Regions from separate parts of the Massilia genomosp. 1 genome, predicted to be linked through region 4. Evidence: predicted binding sites of a transcription regulator. Region 4 holds the regulator's gene; each other region holds the start of a gene.
The links. The regulator LexA, encoded in region 4, represses DNA repair genes until DNA is damaged. The targets are predictions, from matches to a motif close to ACTGTATNNNNATACAGT.
Positions count from the first base shown of each region.

Region 1: F1735_RS00270 (LexA family transcriptional regulator) is a predicted target of LexA. The motif match lies at 1,870-1,887, and genes of this name have one in related genera.
Region 2: F1735_RS14430 (PA0069 family radical SAM protein) is a predicted target of LexA. The motif match lies at 2,474-2,491, and genes of this name have one in related genera.
Region 3: F1735_RS00170 (error-prone DNA polymerase) is a predicted target of LexA. The motif match lies at 2,067-2,084, and genes of this name have one in related genera.

Region 1 is NZ_WHJF01000001.1:62,572-66,781, forward strand. It holds gene F1735_RS00255 (DUF883 family protein) at 125-550, opposite strand; gene F1735_RS00260 (hypothetical protein) at 998-1,375, opposite strand; gene F1735_RS00265 (hypothetical protein) at 1,372-1,557, opposite strand; gene F1735_RS00270 (LexA family transcriptional regulator) at 1,965-2,759, shown strand; gene F1735_RS00275 (hypothetical protein) at 2,878-3,123, opposite strand; tRNA gene F1735_RS00280 (tRNA-Thr) at 3,543-3,618, opposite strand; gene F1735_RS00285 (class 1 fructose-bisphosphatase) at 3,702-4,210, opposite strand, start outside.
Region 2 is NZ_WHJF01000032.1:39,730-43,939, forward strand. It holds gene F1735_RS14410 (gamma-glutamylcyclotransferase) at 1-7, shown strand, start outside; gene F1735_RS14415 (class I SAM-dependent methyltransferase) at 210-512, shown strand; gene F1735_RS14420 (PaaI family thioesterase) at 514-921, shown strand; gene F1735_RS14425 (hypothetical protein) at 1,002-1,256, opposite strand; gene F1735_RS14430 (PA0069 family radical SAM protein) at 1,292-2,422, opposite strand; gene F1735_RS14435 (tRNA-uridine aminocarboxypropyltransferase) at 2,528-3,310, opposite strand; gene F1735_RS14440 (methyl-accepting chemotaxis protein) at 3,307-4,210, opposite strand, start outside.
Region 3 is NZ_WHJF01000001.1:32,025-36,234, forward strand. It holds gene F1735_RS00165 (TonB-dependent receptor plug domain-containing protein) at 1-1,746, opposite strand, end outside; gene F1735_RS00170 (error-prone DNA polymerase) at 2,120-4,210, shown strand, end outside.
Region 4 is NZ_WHJF01000037.1:51,366-55,575, reverse strand. It holds gene priB (primosomal replication protein N) at 1-251, opposite strand, end outside; gene rpsF (30S ribosomal protein S6) at 293-697, opposite strand; gene F1735_RS15695 (DUF29 domain-containing protein) at 836-1,000, opposite strand; gene lexA (transcriptional repressor LexA) at 1,132-1,767, shown strand; gene F1735_RS15685 (tetratricopeptide repeat protein) at 1,802-2,527, opposite strand; gene F1735_RS15680 (WGR and DUF4132 domain-containing protein) at 2,722-4,210, shown strand, end outside.

The DNA.
Region 1 (4,210 bases), on a different contig from region 4:
GGGAATGCGACACCACCTGCCAGGGCAAGGTAGCGAAACGATCAAAACGAGGGTGTGGGGACGTACGGAGCGTGCCCGGACGGCGCAAACCGCCCGGGACCCTGCCAGCGCATGACAGCGCAGGTCAGTTACGACGGCCCAGCAGTTTTGACAGCGTGTAACCGACGCCCAGCGCTACCAGGATCGAGGTCGCCGGGCTGGTGCGGACATAGTCGCGCCCGGTTTCTGCGAAGTTCTTGTAGGCATCGGTCAGCTGGCGGGTTTTTTCATCGACGCGACCAGTCACGCCGCTCAGGGCGCCACTGACTTTGTCGACACCGGCGTGGGCGCTGGAAGCCATGCGATCGACGATCGGCTGGGCGGCGTCGGCGGCCTTGTCGATGGTGTTGTGCAGGTCGGTCGCGCTTTTGCTCAGATCGCTGCCCTTGTTGTTGTCGTTGGGCTTGTTATTCTCGCTGCGGCCGGCGCCAAGATCCTTGCCCATGCTGCTGCCCGAACCTTCGTTACCCAGATTGCTTGCGTTGCCGCCGTTCGATTTTTGATTGTCCATGATCCATTCCTCTAAAAGTTTGTTACCAGCGCGGTGGTGACACCTGTTGTTGGTGCCGAATACAAAAAATATAACGATTGCCGTTTGCTCACTGTGCGGTGACTAACAGAATTGCCATGCATGCCAGGAGGCATTGTTATGCCGGAGGGTGGGAATGGGGGGGTGCGGGCGCTTTGCGCGCCCTCAACAATGCAATATTGACGCGGGCGATGCCGGCGCAGGATGGACAGGTGAATGAGCCCGATCAATGGCATTGCCGGGCAGGCCGGCTGCGATGCCGGCCTGCCGAGGCAGGCTCTACATACACGCCCATGAATAAGGGGCATTTTTGCGTTCCACGGCCGGCGCGCTGCGGCCTTGCCCTCCGCTCGCAGGGCTCGCACTGCGTTCGCGGAGGGTGCGCGGCAATCGCATCCGGCCATGTTCGCCAAATTCTGGCCTGTATGTTTAGCAGTCGGCCCGATGGCCGCCATGATGCGACAAGCCAAAACCGGCCCCATGCGCCCTCCCCGTCGGGCCGAACAGCGCGGCAACCAGCGGATCGCGGTAGGGATGGCCCTTCCATTCTGACGCCAGGACGCGCTGGATCGGGTGCGGATCGGGTTCGGTGGGATCGGGCAGGCCGGCGGCCCGGTACACCATGTGCGCGCGCCGCGTGCGCGGATCGCGCCCGATCGCGCCTTCGCGGAACAGCTCCAGGCATTGCTGGCGCACCTTTTCGGCATCGGCGCCCAGGCGTTGGGCCAGCGGGGCGACTTGCGTGGGACCGTGCGCGAGCGCGGCCAGGATGTTGCAACGCAGTTGATCAACCAGATAACGTCTCATGCTGCCCTCCAGTAAGTGTCGATGGCTTGGGCCAGGGCATCGCCGTCGAGGCGATGGCGCAGCGCGGTTAATTCCCCGATCACGCCACCGGCGGCGACGGCGGCGTTGCGGCTCTCTCGCCAGGCGCATGCGACGGCGAGCAACTGGCGCGCTTCGTGATTGAGTTCTGGTTGGACGGTCATCTGTTCTCCTTGGTGGCATGCCTGCCGCTGGCGCGGGCGTGGCGGGGCGGCCGCCATTGCAACTGCAATGACGCCGGACTTGGGGTCAAACTGGTCGAACTGCCGGGTCAGGCCCGGCGCGCAGCACGGTGCGCGGGCACCGGTGACGCACATCGATCGCCTCGACTGATCGTGCCTGCCACCGGCGTAGTACGCAGGCTGGGCCGGACGACCGCATCAGGCGGCTGGCACCGGCCGCGCGCGCGGCTGGAGACCATGACCTCCTGGCGCAACAAGGCGCTGGTAAAGCCGGGCAAAAACCGGACAGGTATCGCTGTGTTCATAAGCAGTATATTAGTCCTACTAATCACGTTTGTCAACAGTCAGACTGATTGCTTTTTATTAGTTTTCCTTATATTGTTCGATGTATGCCAGCCCTCCCCCTAAACCCACACGAGCTCGCGGAAGCAGCGCAGCTCAAGCAACTCTTCATTGAGTGGCAACACGCGCGCCGCAGCCAAGGGCTGCCTGCGTCCCAGGAAGCCGCCGCCAACCAGATGGCGTTCGGCCAAAGCGCCTTGAACCAATATCTCAACGGCAAAATCCCCTTGAATATCGATGTCGCCATCAAGTTTTCGAAACTGCTGGGCGTGCCGATCTCCGCCTTCAGCGCCGCGCTGGCCTCGCATGCGGACGATTACGCCGCAGCCAAGGATGCGATGGCCTTGGCGCAGTCGCGCGAGAACGATTTCCGCCTGGTCGGCAGGCGCATCACGATCGATGCCGACCAGGACGAGACCATCCCCATCAAGAAGGTCAGCCTGACCTTGCGCGCCGGCGTCATGGGCTTCGAGGCGTCGCAGGAGGATCAAACCGACACCACCATCAATCTGCCGCGTCGCTTCATCGAGAAAAACGACCTGGTGCCGCAATGCCTGCTGGCCATCAGCGTCAAGGGCGACAGCATGTGGCCGTTGATGATCGAAGGCGATGTGGTCGTCATCAATATTGCCGACACCAAACCGATCAACAACGAGTTGTACGCGGTCAATTTCGATGGCGAGGCCGTGGTCAAGCAACTGGTGCGCGAGGGCCGCGAATGGTATCTGTCTTCCATGAATCCGGACCCGGCCTACCACCGGCGCGCCTGCCGCGGCGGCGAATGCATCATCGTCGGACGCGTGATCCGGCAGGAAGCGCGCACCTTGATGAATCGCGTCTGAGGACGCCTGCGGGCCGCCAAGGGTGGATTTGACTGCTCACCTACTTCACCGCGCCCGCCATGTGCGGGCATGTTGACGCGCCTGCCGGCCGTCGTCACACCTCAAATTATCAGTCGGACTACTCGTCATAAAAATCAGTCGGGCGAATAGCCAGGAAGTAGAACAAGGAGAGGAAATCAGAAAAGAACGCGAACGGCTGGAAGCGCAATACAAGAAAGCCGATGCCGAATGGCGGCAAACACAAGCGCAATGGCGTCAAGCCGGGATCGAGCAGCGGATGGAACGTCAACGCGTCGAGGCGCAGTTGTGGGCCGAGCACCGTCGCCAGTCGGCAGGGCGGGAACAAAGAGAAGTCGAGCGCCAAGGTGTGCAGAGGAACGGCACGTCGAGTTTGTGCGCATGGGTGCGGAGCGGCGCGCGGAATTCGAAAAGCGCCTCGATGAGCGCTTTGACAATATGGATTGCCACTACCTTGAAATCAAGGCCGGCAAGACCTCAAGAAAACGGTCATCATTACCGCCATCACGGCAGCCCAGGCAACGGTGTTCGGGGTCGCTGCCTTTAACGCGACGCTCCTGTCCGGCATGATCAGCAGCGTCGAAGCAGGAAAATACACCAGCGGCGCGCAGAGCGGGAAAACGCTGTTGCACCTCCCGTCCCTGGCGCCATCGACGCTGCGCTGAGCGCCCCATGAGCGCCGGCACCCGCCCCAATCAGCCGCCACCGGCAAGAAAAAACCCGCTACGCCGTGAGGCGTGCGGGTTTTTACTTGATACATATACCTGGTGCCGATTGCCGGAATCGAACTGGCGACCTTTTCATTACGAATGAACTGCTCTACCAACTGAGCTAAATCGGCGAAGACGCGTATTCTAGCAAAGAACCCGGCAAAATTGCTAGTCCGAATGCGCGTTCTTTCGGTTTTTGTCAAAAAAACCAGTTTTACTCGGCGTGATAGCTGCTCACGCGCTCAACTTCACTCTTCGAACCGAGGAACACCGGCACCCGCTGGTGCAGCTTGTGCGGCGCGATATCGAGGATGCGGGTGCGTCCGTCGGTCGCGGCGCCGCCGGCCTGCTCGACGATCATCGCCATCGGATTGGCTTCGTACATCAGGCGCAGCTTGCCCGGCATCGAGGTGTCGCGCGTATCGGCCGGATACATGAAGATGCCGCCGCGGTTGAGGATGCGATGCACGTCGGCCACCATCGAAGCGATCCAGCGCATATTGAAATCCTTGCCACGAACGCCGGTCGATCCGGCCAGCAGCTCGTCGACATAGCGCTGCACCGGCGCGTGCCAGTGGCGCTGGTTCGACATGTTGATCGCGAATTCCTTGGTCGCTTCGGGAATCATCATGTGGCGCTGGGTCAGCACCCAGGAACCCATTTCGCGGTCCAGGGTGAAGCAGTGTACGCCATTGCCGGTGGTGAGCACCAGCATGGTCTGCG
Region 2 (4,210 bases), on a different contig from region 4:
CGACTAAGCGCGGGAAGCAGGCACGCAAGAAAAGCCCCCGGATGGCCAGCACTATCCGAACAAATCGAGCTGGGATGCACACAAAACATGATCACTTACTTGGCACATGGGATATTATTTGCCAATATTGCAAAAAAATTAAAACGAAACGTTTTGATGTGGGCAGTATCCAGATCAAAAAACGGGGGGGGCAAGTGTAGGGCGGATGCTTGTCGCGGCAAACGGAAATCCTGGCAGCTTCCGACCGCGTGCTTAGCCTGCTCAACGTTCGCAATGACAAGCTCGATTATGCCCGCATCTGTCGGGAATGGGTCCAGCGGATCGAGGCCGCCAAACCCGAGCTGATCGCGATGGTCGGGGCGGATAAGACGAATGAATATGTCCCATACCTGCGTATGCCGGCAGCGGCATTCGCGCGGCAACAGTTCGGCTTGTTGCGCTTGACATTCCGCTCGTACGCCAACGCATGCCCCCCCGATTTCCACGGTTCTTACCGTTTTCTAAGAGGTTGACATGCCCGACATTCACGAAATTGCACGCGAAATCTTTGAAGCCCAGCCGTTCAGCCAATTCCTGGCAGCCAAGCTCGTCAGCACCGGGCCGACTGAAGCGGAAATCCGCATCGACATCACTGACAATCTGAAACAGCAGCACGGTTTCGTGCATGGCGGGGTGGTCAGCTACCTCGCCGACAACGCCATTACCTTCGCTGGTGGCGTAGCGCTCGGCGGCAATGCCCTGACATCCGAGTACAAGATCAACTACGTCAGACCCGCCACGGGAACGCATCTGATCGCTCGCGCCCAGGCAAAGAGCGTCGGAAAGCGCCAGGCCGTTTGCTCGGCGGAGATCTATGCGGTGCAAGACGGGGTGGAGAAAATCTGCGCTATCGCACAAGGCACCGTGGTGCGCAGTGACTAGCTGGCACTTGCTCGTGGACGCGGGAACCTGATCCGATCCATGCGTTCGCACAGCTAGCCAGGGTCTTATTTGAGAGTACATTATGCCGGTGCGGCAGCCCTCGCCGGCACAACAATATGGACATTCCAATGAAGCACGAAACACAAGTGGCTCTCATCCACCAGCTGTTCGCCCTGCGAGAACGCGGCCGCCAACAGGACAATGCGATATTCTCTGCGACAGGCGATGATGGCGGCGCCGGGCGCATTGCGCCACGCGTGCGCCGTGTCGCCCTGCATGCGCCAGGTTGACGCACGCATGGCGCAATGCGGCCGCTGGCCTTTTACGCCCAGCACGCCTGTTGGCGTTGTTGTGCTGCTGATAGCGCAGCTCAGGAAAACAAATCCAGCTGGCCGGTGGCGTTGCCGCATTGTTTGGGCTTGGCCGGGGGAACGACGATCGGCTTCTTGAAGCGTGACGTGTCCAGCTCGCCAAACCGCCCGCTGGTCAGGTTCATGCCCAGCCGCTCCACCGCCTTGACGAAACGCTGGCGTATCAGATCGGCCCAGACGCCCTCCCCGTGCATGCGCTTGCTGAAGTCGCTGTCGTAGTCTTTGCCGCCGCGCATTTCGCGCACCCGGTTCATCACCCGCTGCGCCCGCTCGGGAAAGTGTGCCTGCAGCCATTCCTGGAACAGGGGATTGACCTCCAATGGCAGTCGCAGCACGACGTAGTGCGCGCTCACGGCCCCGGCGTCGCGCGCCGCTTCCAGCACGCGTTCGAGCTCGGGCTCGGTGACGAAGGGAATCACCGGCGCCACGCTGACCCGCACCGGGATGCCGGCGTCGGTCAGGCGCCGGATCGTGCGCAAACGCCGCGCCGGCGCCGCCGCGCGCGGCTCGAGCGTGCGCGAGATGGCAGGGTCGAGCGTGGTGAGCGTGACGGCCGCAATCGCCTGGTTCTTGGCCGCCATGGCCCCGATCAGGTCGATGTCGCGCTCGATCAGCGAGGACTTGCTGATCAGCGCGACCGGATGCTCGCAGTCGTGCAGCACTTCCAGCACGCGCCGGGTAATGCCCAGCCCACGCTCGCACGGCTGGTAGGCGTCGGTGTTGACGCCGACCGCGATCGGCTCCGGCACGTAGGACGGCCTGGCCAGCTCGCGCCGCAGCAGCTCGGGCGCGTTGACCTTGGCGAACAGGCGGCTTTCGAAGTCCAGCCCCGGCGACAGGCCAAGGTAGCTGTGGGTCGGCCGCGCAAAGCAGTAAATGCAGCCGTGCTCGCACCCGCGATAGGGATTGAGCGACACATTGAAGGGAATGTCGGGCGAGCTGTTGCGGCTCAGGATGGTCCTGGCGAATTCGTCGGTGACCTGGGTGCGGAACGGCGCCGGCGCGTCGTCCTCGTCGGCATGCACCCAGCCGTCGTCAAACCGCTCGCGCGCATTGACCTCGTAGCGGCCCTGCAGGTTGGTGACGGCGCCGCGCCCCTTTTGCGCCGCCAGCGGGCGCGGCGGGAGCATGACGCTTTCTTCAAAGTCCTTGTCGCGATCGGTCACCGGAGCACCCATTTAACTGTATAAACATACAGTATTCTACGCCGGTGATGCGGCTTTTTCAAGCAGCGTTCAAAGCCGGCCTTGATGTAGCACAAACGTGTCGATCAAGTCATCGAAAGCGCGGCTCAGCGGCAGGAACTTATCGTGGTCGCCGTCGATCTCACCCAAGGCATGACACGTCGCTTCCAGGGTCGAGAGCTGGTCAGGGGCGTGCGCCTTGCGGATGCGGTAACGCGAGGGCGGCATGTCGCTCAGCGGCAGGCGTGGCAAGGCATGCAGCAGGGGATTACGGTACAGCATCTTGCGGCTTTTGCGCCAGGTGCCGTCGAGCACGACAAGCAGCAGTTTGCCAGGCGCGCCTAGCAGCCCCGACGGCAGTGGCGGCGGCGTCGGCATGCCCAGCGAGCGGTCGTCCGGCGTGTCGGGATAGAGCAACACAGCCTGCCGGCCTTCCACGTCCAGCAGCGCGGACAGTTGCGCCGGGTCGAATACCTCGCCGGCGACCAGCGTGCTGCCGGCCACGCTCAGGTGCAGCAGGCGCGCACTGCCCTTGGCGTTGCGCACTTCCAGCGGGTGCTGCAGGATCAGCAAGCGCACCTCGCTGGCGACCGGACGAATCCAGCGGCAGATGCACGCCGCCGCCGGTCGCGTACACAGGGCGCACATGCTACGCCGAACCGGCGCGGCTTGCCCGTGCGCGGGAGCGGCTTGTTCCGCCTGAAGCACGGGCGTGGCCTGCGCCTGTGCTGGCGCGGCCACGGCGTGCCCCGGCTGAAGCACACTTGCGCCCTGCCCCTGCCCCTGTCCAGGCGCCGGGTCGGCGCCGCCGCGTCGCTGCGGACCGGCGTTCACCGGCCCGCCAGCGCCAGCGCGCGCCGTCCGCCCGTCGGCTGGCCGAGCTTGAACACGCCGACCACCTGCGACAGTTGCGCCGCCTGGTCCTGCATCGCCGCCGCCGCCGCCGCGGCCTGCTCGACCAGCGCCGCGTTCTGCTGGGTCACCTGGTCCATCTGGGTCACCGCCAAATTGACCTGTTCGATGCCGTCGCGCTGCTCGTCGCTGGCGCTGGTGATGTCGTTCATGATGCGCGTCACGCGGTTGATGCTCGTCACCACTTCTTCCATCGTCTTGCCGGCCTGGTCCACCAAACGCGTGCCGTTGTCGACCTTGCTGACCGAGTCGCCGATCAGTTGCTTGATCTCTTTCGCGGCCGCCGCCGAACGTTGCGCCAGGATGCGCACTTCGGAGGCCACCACCGCAAACCCGCGCCCCTGCTCGCCGGCCCGCGCCGCTTCCACCGCCGCATTGAGCGCAAGAATATTGGTCTGGAAAGCAATCCCGTCGATCACGCCGATAATCTCGACAATCTTGGTCGACGATGCATTGATCGAACTCATCGTCGCCACCACGTCCGACACCACCGTGCCGCCACGGATCGCCACCGCGGCCGCGCTGATGGCCAACTGGTTCGCTTCGCGCGCGTTGTCGGCGTTGAGCTTGACGGTGGAGGTCAGCTGGTCCATGGCCGAGGCTGTTTCTTGCAGTGAACTGGCCTGGTCTTCGGTGCGCGAGGACAGATCCAGGTTGCCGCTGGCAATCTCGCGCGAGGCCGTGCCAATGGCGTCGGTGCCGCTGCGTACCTCGCCGACGATATCGACCAGGCTATCGTTCATGCGCTTGAGCGATTGCATCAGTTGCCCGGTTTCGTCGCGGCTGTCGATCGCGATGCGGCTGGTCAGGTCGCCCGAGGCC
Region 3 (4,210 bases), on a different contig from region 4:
GATGCGGTACAGGTCGGCCGTGACCGAGGTGGTCGGGGTCGGCGTCCAGGTGCCGCCCAGGGTGAAGCTGACCGACTCTTCTTCCTTCAACTTCGGAATGCCGATCGCATTGGCCACATTGCCGCCGTTCGGCGCGAACACCGAATCGACCGGATTGCCGTTGACGAACTCGGTGAACGTCGACGAAAAGAACGCTTGCTGCAGCGACGGCGCGCGGAAACCCGTGCTGGCCGAACCGCGCAGCAGGATCGCATCGCTGATCTTGTAGGCCGCGGCCAGCTTGCCGGTCACGCTGTTGCCGAAGTCGCTGAACTTCTCGTAACGCACGGCCGACAGCACTTTCAGGCGCTCGGTGACGTCGGTCTCGACATCGATGTAGGCCGCCACGCTATGGCGGCTGTTGTCGGTCGCGTCGCCCGGGCGAAAGCCCGGGAAACCCTGGCTGCCAGGGTCGCCGCCGAAGCCGGGGCCATCGACATCGTTGTACGATCCCGCTTCGCCGGCGAAGATTTTGTAGTTTTCCTTGCGGAACTCGGCGCCGAAGGCCAGGTTCAGGCCGCTTAAGATGTTCGGAAAGAAACGGCTGGCGTCCGCATTCGTGGTCAGCTGCATGGCGGCAAAACCGCCGGCGTCGAATTGCGAGGCCGACACACCCTTGCCGCCCTTGAGCAGGTCGGCGTTGGCGATCGAGGCATTGAGCGTATTGCTGATGTTGTAAAGCATCTTGTTGTAGCCGTAGGTCTGCGAAAAGTCCGCATTCCACTCGCCCAGCTTGGCGCGATAGCCGACCGTGCCGTAATGGTCGTCGATGTCGGCATTGATGTACGGCGCAAACCCGTTCGGATACATGGCTTGCGCATTACGTACCGGAATCTGGTCCGGACCGCGGCCGAACGCGGCCGAGGAGGCATCGCGCTTCTGGGTGCCGGCCGTGAAATACAGCTTGCCGTCGACCATCGGGATCTCGCCGTTCAGGTACAAGGTCTGGTTTTGCACCTTGCTGTCGCCGATGGTGCGCAGGCTGCCCGCGTCGGCCCGGTTCGAGCGGCCACGGTCCAGATATTCAGCGGTGATGCCGACCGCGCCGCCGGCCACGGCCACGCCGCAATAGGCCGAGGCCAGGTAGTTCTCGCCGTCGCCGGCCGAATACTGGCCCGCGCCGAGCACGCTCTCGCAGCCGAGCGATTTTTTCAGTTCGATATTGATGACGCCGGCGATCGCATCCGAGCCGTACTGGGCGGCGGCGCCATCGCGCAGCACCTGGATGTTCTTCACCGCCAAGAGCGGAATCGCATTCATGTCGGTGCCGGTATTGCCGCGGTTGCGCGCGCCGAAAATGTTCACCAGCGAGGTGCTGTGCCGGCGCTTGCCGTTCATCAACACCAGGGTTTGATCCGAGCCCAGGCCGCGCAGGGCGGCCGAGTCGACCAGGTCGGCACCGTCGGCCCCGCTCTGGCGTGTGGAATTGAACGAAGGCGAGATATAGGTCAGGGTCTGGGCCAGGTCGAACTGGCCGCCCTGCTCGGCCAGGCGGGTCATGGGAATCAGGTCGACCGGGACCGCCGTATCGGTGGCGGAAGTGGCCGAGACGCGGCGTGAGCCAACCACGCTGACGCTGGGGATGACCTCTTCCTTGGTGGCTTGCTGGCCCGACTGGGCGAAGCTGGCGGGGGCGACCAAGGCGAGAGCGGCACTGCCGTACAAAGCGAGCAAGACGGACCTACGTAAAGGGGTGGTGGTGAACACGCGACGGTCTCCGGGGTTTTTATTGGAAGGAGATTGATTCTAATGCAATTTCCATGCCCCACGTCCAGCGCGGTGTGGCGCAATGACAACGTTGTCAATCGCCGTGAGCGGCCGCTGCCGCTTCGCCGGCCGGCGCCGCAGCGCCCGCGACCCAGGCCGCCACACCTTGGTGCGCACCGCGATGGTGCGGTCCCGGGTGGTGGCCCGGCGCGGCCCGGCCCGGCCCGGCCCGATGGCCGTGCGCGGGTCATGCACCAACACGGCGCAGCCGATGCACCGGCATAGTTATTCCCAATTGGCAAGAAAATGCCCGAAGGTATACTGTGTTTTCATACAGTATTTTCTCTCAAACATTTGATTGTAATATTTTCCCATGAGTAGCGCCGCGCCCGTCCCCAGCCTCCCCGATTACGCCGAGTTGTATTGTTTGACCAACTTTTCCTTCCTGCATGGCGCTTCCCACGCCGAAGAACTGGTGGCCCGCGCCGTCCAGCTCGGGTACGCGGCGCTGGCCATTACCGACGAATGTTCCTTGGCGGGAGTGGTGCGGGCCCATGCCGAAGCCAAGAAGGCGGCGCTGCCCCTGATCATCGGCGCCCATTTCCACCTGTGCCATGACGATGGCGGCGCGGCCCTGTCGCTGATCCTGCTGGCGCAGAACCGCAACGGCTATGGCAACCTGGCCGAGCTGATCACCCTGGCGCGCACGCGCACGGCCAAGGGGACCTACCTGCTCACGCCGGCCGACCTGGCCGCGCCCGCCGCCGCCTACGCCCACCTGGCCGGCATGCCCGACTGCCTGGCGATTTTGCTGCCCGCCTATCCCGGCCATGACGCGGCCGACCTCGACCGCCTGCACACCCAGGCCGCCTGGATCGGCGCCACCTTTCCCGGCCGCGCCTGGCTGGGCCTGAACCTGCTGCACCGCGCGTTTGACGAAGCGCACCGCGCCACGGTCGACGAAGTGGCCTGGCAGCACGGCCTGGCCGTGGTGGCGCTGGGCCACGTCTGCATGCACGTGCGCTCGCGCAAGCCGCTGCACGACACCCTGTGCGCGATCCGCCTCAACACGCCCGTGGCCGAGTGCGGTTACGAACTGGCGCAAAACGCCGAACAGCACCTGCGCGCGCGCCTGCGCCTGGCCAACCTGTACAGCCCCGAGGCGCTGGCCGAAACGCTGCGCATCGCGCGCCTGTGTACGTTTTCGCTCGACCAGCTGCGCTACGAATACCCGGACGAACTGGTGCCGCCCGGCCAAACGGCAGCGGGCTACCTGCGCGCCGAAACCTATATCGGCGCGCACCACCGCTTTCCGCTCGGCATACCGGCCAAGGTGCAGGAACAGCTCGAAACCGAGCTCGGGCTGATCGGCGAACTGCGCTACGAACCCTATTTTTTGACCGTGTACGACATCGTGCGCCATGCGCGCTCGATCGGGATTTTGTGCCAGGGACGCGGTTCGGCCGCCAACTCGGCCGTCTGCTACTGCCTGGGGATTACCGAAGTCGACCCCGCGCGCGGCAATCTGCTGTTCGGGCGCTTCATTTCCAAGGAGCGCGACGAGCCGCCCGACATCGACGTCGACTTCGAACACCAGCGGCGCGAAGAAGTGATCCAGTACATCTACAACAAATACGGGCGCGCGCGCGCCGCCCTGGCCGCCGTGGTGATCAGCTACCGTCCCAAGAGCGCCCTGCGCGACAGCGGCAAGGCGCTCGGGGTCGACCTGGCCATCGTCGACAAAGTCGCCAGGACGCACCATTGGTTCGACAGCAAGGACGACCTGGTCAAGCGCCTGGCCGAATGCGGGCTCGACCCGGATTCCCCGCTGGCCCAGCAATGGGCCACCCTGGCCCAGCGCCTGCTTGGTTTTCCGCGCCACCTGTCGCAGCACCCGGGCGGTTTTGTCATCGCCGCCGGCAAGCTCTCGCGCCTGGTGCCGATCGAAAACGCCAGCATGGCGGAGCGCAGCGTGATCCAGTGGGACAAGGACGACCTGGAAGAACTGGGCTTGCTGAAAGTCGATGTACTGGCGCTCGGCATGCTCACGGCGCTGCGGCGCGCGCTCGAGCTGGTGGGCGAGCTGCGCGGCACGGTGTTTTCCCTGCAAGACATTCCGGCCGAGGACCGCGCGACCTACGACATGATTTGCGCGGCCGACACGGTGGGCGTGTTCCAGATCGAATCGCGCGCGCAGATGAGCATGCTCCCGCGCATGCTGCCGCGCACCTTTTACGATCTGGTGATCGAAGTGGCGGTGGTGCGGCCGGGGCCGATCCAGGGCGGCATGGTCCATCCCTACCTGCGCCGGCGCCAGGGGCTGGAAAAGCCCGACTATCCCAAGGAAGAATTGAAGGTGGCGCTGGAACGCACCCTGGGCGTGCCGATCTTCCAGGAACAGGTGATGCAGGTGGCCATGATCGCGGCCGGCTTTACGGCGGGCGAGGCCGACCAGCTGCGGCGC
Region 4 (4,210 bases):
TTGCTGCTGCGGTTCTTCTTGGCCAGAAATCCCGTGAACTGATGAACGGCGCCCAATTCGGCCTGGCTGAATCGTCCCGAAATCTCGCCCGCGGCAAGCGCGGTGATCTCGAATTCGACCAACCTGGCAAGCCCTGCTTCCATCTGCTGCGAACTGTGCAGCAGGGTGGCGGTCACGATGGGCACGCCGGCCGGGGTGTAGCGCAATACGTCGCGCTCGCAAATCTGGGCTACGAACTGGAGTTGATTCACCGAGGTGAGGTCAATTCGCGTTCAGGGAATCTTGTCAACAATTACGCTGCTGCGGCTGGAGCTGGCGCTGGCGCGGCTGCAGGAGCAGGCGCTTCAGTGCGGTGGCTCTTGGCTGCGTCTTCACGTTGTACCGATTTCATCATCGGCGACGGTGTGGTTTCAGCCTTCTTCATCTTAACGGTGAGGTGACGCAGCACGGCATCATTGAATTTGAACGCGGTTTCGAGTTCCACGAGGGTCTCGTTGTCGCATTCGATGTTCAGGCAGATGTAGTGCGCTTTTGGCAGCTTCTGGATCGAGTAAGCCATCTGGCGACGGCCCCAGTCTTCAACACGGTGAACCGAACCGCCGCGCGTGCTTACGCTGGCTTTGTAGCGTTCGATCATCGCCGGGACTTGCTCGCTTTGGTCCGGGTGGACGATAAAAACGATTTCATAATGACGCATGCATAACTCCTTAGGGACGTTTAAACAAATGCCCACCTCGGCGTCAAGACGAGTGTGGGAAGGGAAAGCCGGCGATTATAGCGTGAAATGGAGCAACAGACAAGGACGCTGTGAGGCGCTTACGGGTTTCGGCGGCGTTTATGGCACAACATTCTTTTTGCGACGCTGTTCCGCGCACGCAACGATGTGCCCGAGATGAGCTGCGGGTTCCCTGCGCTCCGCCCGCAGCAACTGCGCCTGCTGCTCGCGCCACAGCACAAAATCGTCCTCATAACCCACCGGTGAAACCGCCAGCCGCTCCATGACGCGCCTCCTTTGGTCCTTGTTGGACAGCCCCTGTCGCAAATAATTCCCCGTTCTGCCAATTAACCCTTGCATTGCGCGAAATACTGTACAAAAATACAGTCTGTCCATATACACAGTCCCGCACATCGATGATCAAGCTCACACCACGGCAAGAACAAATCCTCAACCTGATCAAGGATGCGATCGAGAACACGGGCTTTCCTCCGACCCGTGCCGAGATCGCCAATGAACTGGGCTTCAAGTCGGCCAACGCGGCCGAAGAGCACCTGCAGGCGCTCGCGCGCAAGGGCGCCATCGAAATTTCGCCGGGCACCTCGCGCGGCATCCGCCTGATCGGCGCCAGCGTCGACGCCATCGCCATGCCGCCGCCGAACCTGCTCATGTCGCTGCCGCTGGTCGGGCGCGTGGCCGCCGGTTCGCCCATCCTGGCGCAGGAACATGTGGAAGCGACCTACAGCGTGGACCCGGCGATGTTTTCGTCGCGCCCCGATTTCCTGCTCAAGGTGCGTGGCTGGTCGATGCGCGACGCCGGCATCATGGATGGCGACTTGCTGGCCGTCAAAAAGGTCGACAGCGCCAAGAATGGCCAGATCGTGGTGGCCCGCATCGGTGACGACGTCACCGTCAAGCGCTACAAAAAGACTGGCTCGCTGATCGAACTGCTGCCGGAAAACCCGGACTTCAAGGTCATCCACGTCGATCCGGCGACCGACGATTTCGCGCTCGAAGGCCTGGCGGTGGGCTTGATGCGCAGCTGGAACTGAGGGCGCGGGCGCGGCCCGGCTGCGCCCGCCTGCTTCAGTCGCCCTTGCGCGGCGCGCTTGCGGCCGCATCGGTCACGATGCGGTTGTGTTCCTTGATATAGGCGTCGGTGGCGCTGCGCCAGGCGCCGAAGTCGGCCAGCACCAGCTTGGCCGAAACCTTGGCGTTTTCGGCGATGCCGGCATACACGCCTTCCAGGTGCAGGCGCGACTGCTCGGTTTCTTCCTTGGTCAAGAGGTCGGCGATATCCTTGGGAATGCGCTTGGTCAGCGGGCTCGCGTCGTTCAGCTTGCGCACGAAGGCGTTGTAGCAATCCTGCCACGCGGCGACCTTGGCCGAGACGCTCTCGATCTCGTCGTTCTGCTTCGACATGGCCGGAATGCGCGGCGCCGGACAGCGGAACTGGCCTGCGCTGAACTCGGCGCCATCGTATCCGGATATCCAGTAATCGAGCTCGGCGCGCCGCGTCTCGCGCTTTTTGATCATCTCGAGCGAGCCGGCGGCGCTCTTGTTGCCCTTGGCCGCCGATTTCTTGAACCAGGCTTCGGCCTTGGCCAGGTCCACCGTCCCCGCCTCGCCGTAAAAATACATTTCGCCCATGTGCAATTGGGCTTCGGCATTGCCGGCGTTAGCCAGTTTGGTGTAGAGCTGCAGCGCTTGCGGATAGGATTTTTTCGCGAACAGGGCGTTGGCGTCGGCCAGCTCGTCCGCTTGCGCCACGCCGCCCAGCATCAATGCCAGGCAAAACAGGGTTTTCTTCATTGCATGTCTCACGATGGGATGTCCGGATGCGCATCATAACCGGATTGGCACGGCTCGACAGGGGCACCGCTTTGCCGTAAAGTATCATTTTTTGCAACACTTATCTTATCATTCGTTATGAGCAAGCGAAACAAGTGTACGGCGCGCGCCGGCAGCCGCTTCCCCCTTCCCTTCAAGCTCGCTTAGGACGCCGAATGCGACGTTTCGAGTGTTGCGAAGGCGCGTCCAACAAATTCTGGGAAGTCGAGCAGGATGGCTGCGATCTCCATGTCCGCTACGGCAAGGTGGGCACGGCGGGACAGGGGCAAACCAACACCCATCCTGACCGCGCCACGGCGGTGGCGGCAATGGACAAACTGATACGCGAAAAAACCGGCAAGGGCTATGCCGAGATCGGCGCAGCGCCGCCGCTGGCGCCTGTGCCAGCCGCGCCAGCCGCACCCGCCCCGCTCCCCATCGCGCCCGCCATCGCCGCGCCAGGCGCTGTGGCGCCCTGGCTGGCGGTCGAGCCGCTGGTCGACATATCGCCCGCACTGGCAGCGCTGGCAATGCCGTCGCGCCGGTTCCCCGGCATGGCGCGCGCCATCGACGCCGGCGCATGCTGGGACGACTTCAAGCTGGTCACCCGCCATTGCACCTTCAGTGCGGAGCTCTCCGATCCCGCGTACCGCGATGCCGTGGCCGAAACCATCGAGCGCATCGCCCAGGACCGGCGGCGCGGTTCGCCCCTGTCGGACGCCATCATGATGCTGCTGGAAGCGAAAACCGGTTCCGCCTACGGCGAGGTGCATACCAGCGCCTTCACCGACTTCCTGGTGAGCGACAGAGGCTTGCCCTACGCCGTCGCGGTGTATCTGCAGCGGCTGGGAATGGTCCTCGATCAGGAGCGCGATCCCTCCGGCCTGGCGTACGCCATCAGCGCCGACGTGGACAATAGCGGCTACAGCTGGTTAACCGGCGGCTATCGCGAGGCCGACATGCTGTTGCGTGAGCACCTGGCGCAGGCGCGCGAGGAGGACTGGAACGCGTGCGTGCGGTCGATGCGGCAGGCCGCACCATCGCTGCCCGACTGGCGCCGTCCCCTGCTGGCCATCCTGCTGCCCGATGCGCCGGACCTGGCCAACGAACTGACCCTGGGCACGCAGTCGCCGGAAGGCCAGCCTCCCGCGCCCTGGTTCGAACAGTACGAGTGGTTCAAGGCCTACGCCACCTCGGACGCCGCCATCAAAGCGTTGCGCCGCTGGCCCAAGGCGGCAAGCTGCGGTGAGCACAACATCGGCACATCGGCCAGGCACGTGGCCACGGTGGTGCGCGACCGTGGCGCCGGCGCGGTCGCGCTCCTGGCCCCGCATGCCATCTACGAGGAAACCTCGGACGGGCTCAGTTGCATCGGCACGCACGAAGCGATGACGGCGCTGGCGCTTGAAACACTGGGCAGGTCGTATTCGTCCGCGCGTTTTGACGCGGCGGCCGCGCGCTGGCCGCAAGCGGCGATGGCCGTGTTGAGCGAATTGATTGCCAGGGATGGCTGCGGACCGCATTTCGCACGCTGCGCGCTGGCCGGGGTACTCGCCAGCAGCGCCCACATGGTTCCGGCGTTCAAGCCGTGGCTGTCGGCAGGTGCGTGGAAGGTACTGTCGAACGCCGCCGCGCGCTACCTGGCCGTGCCGGACATCGCCGACG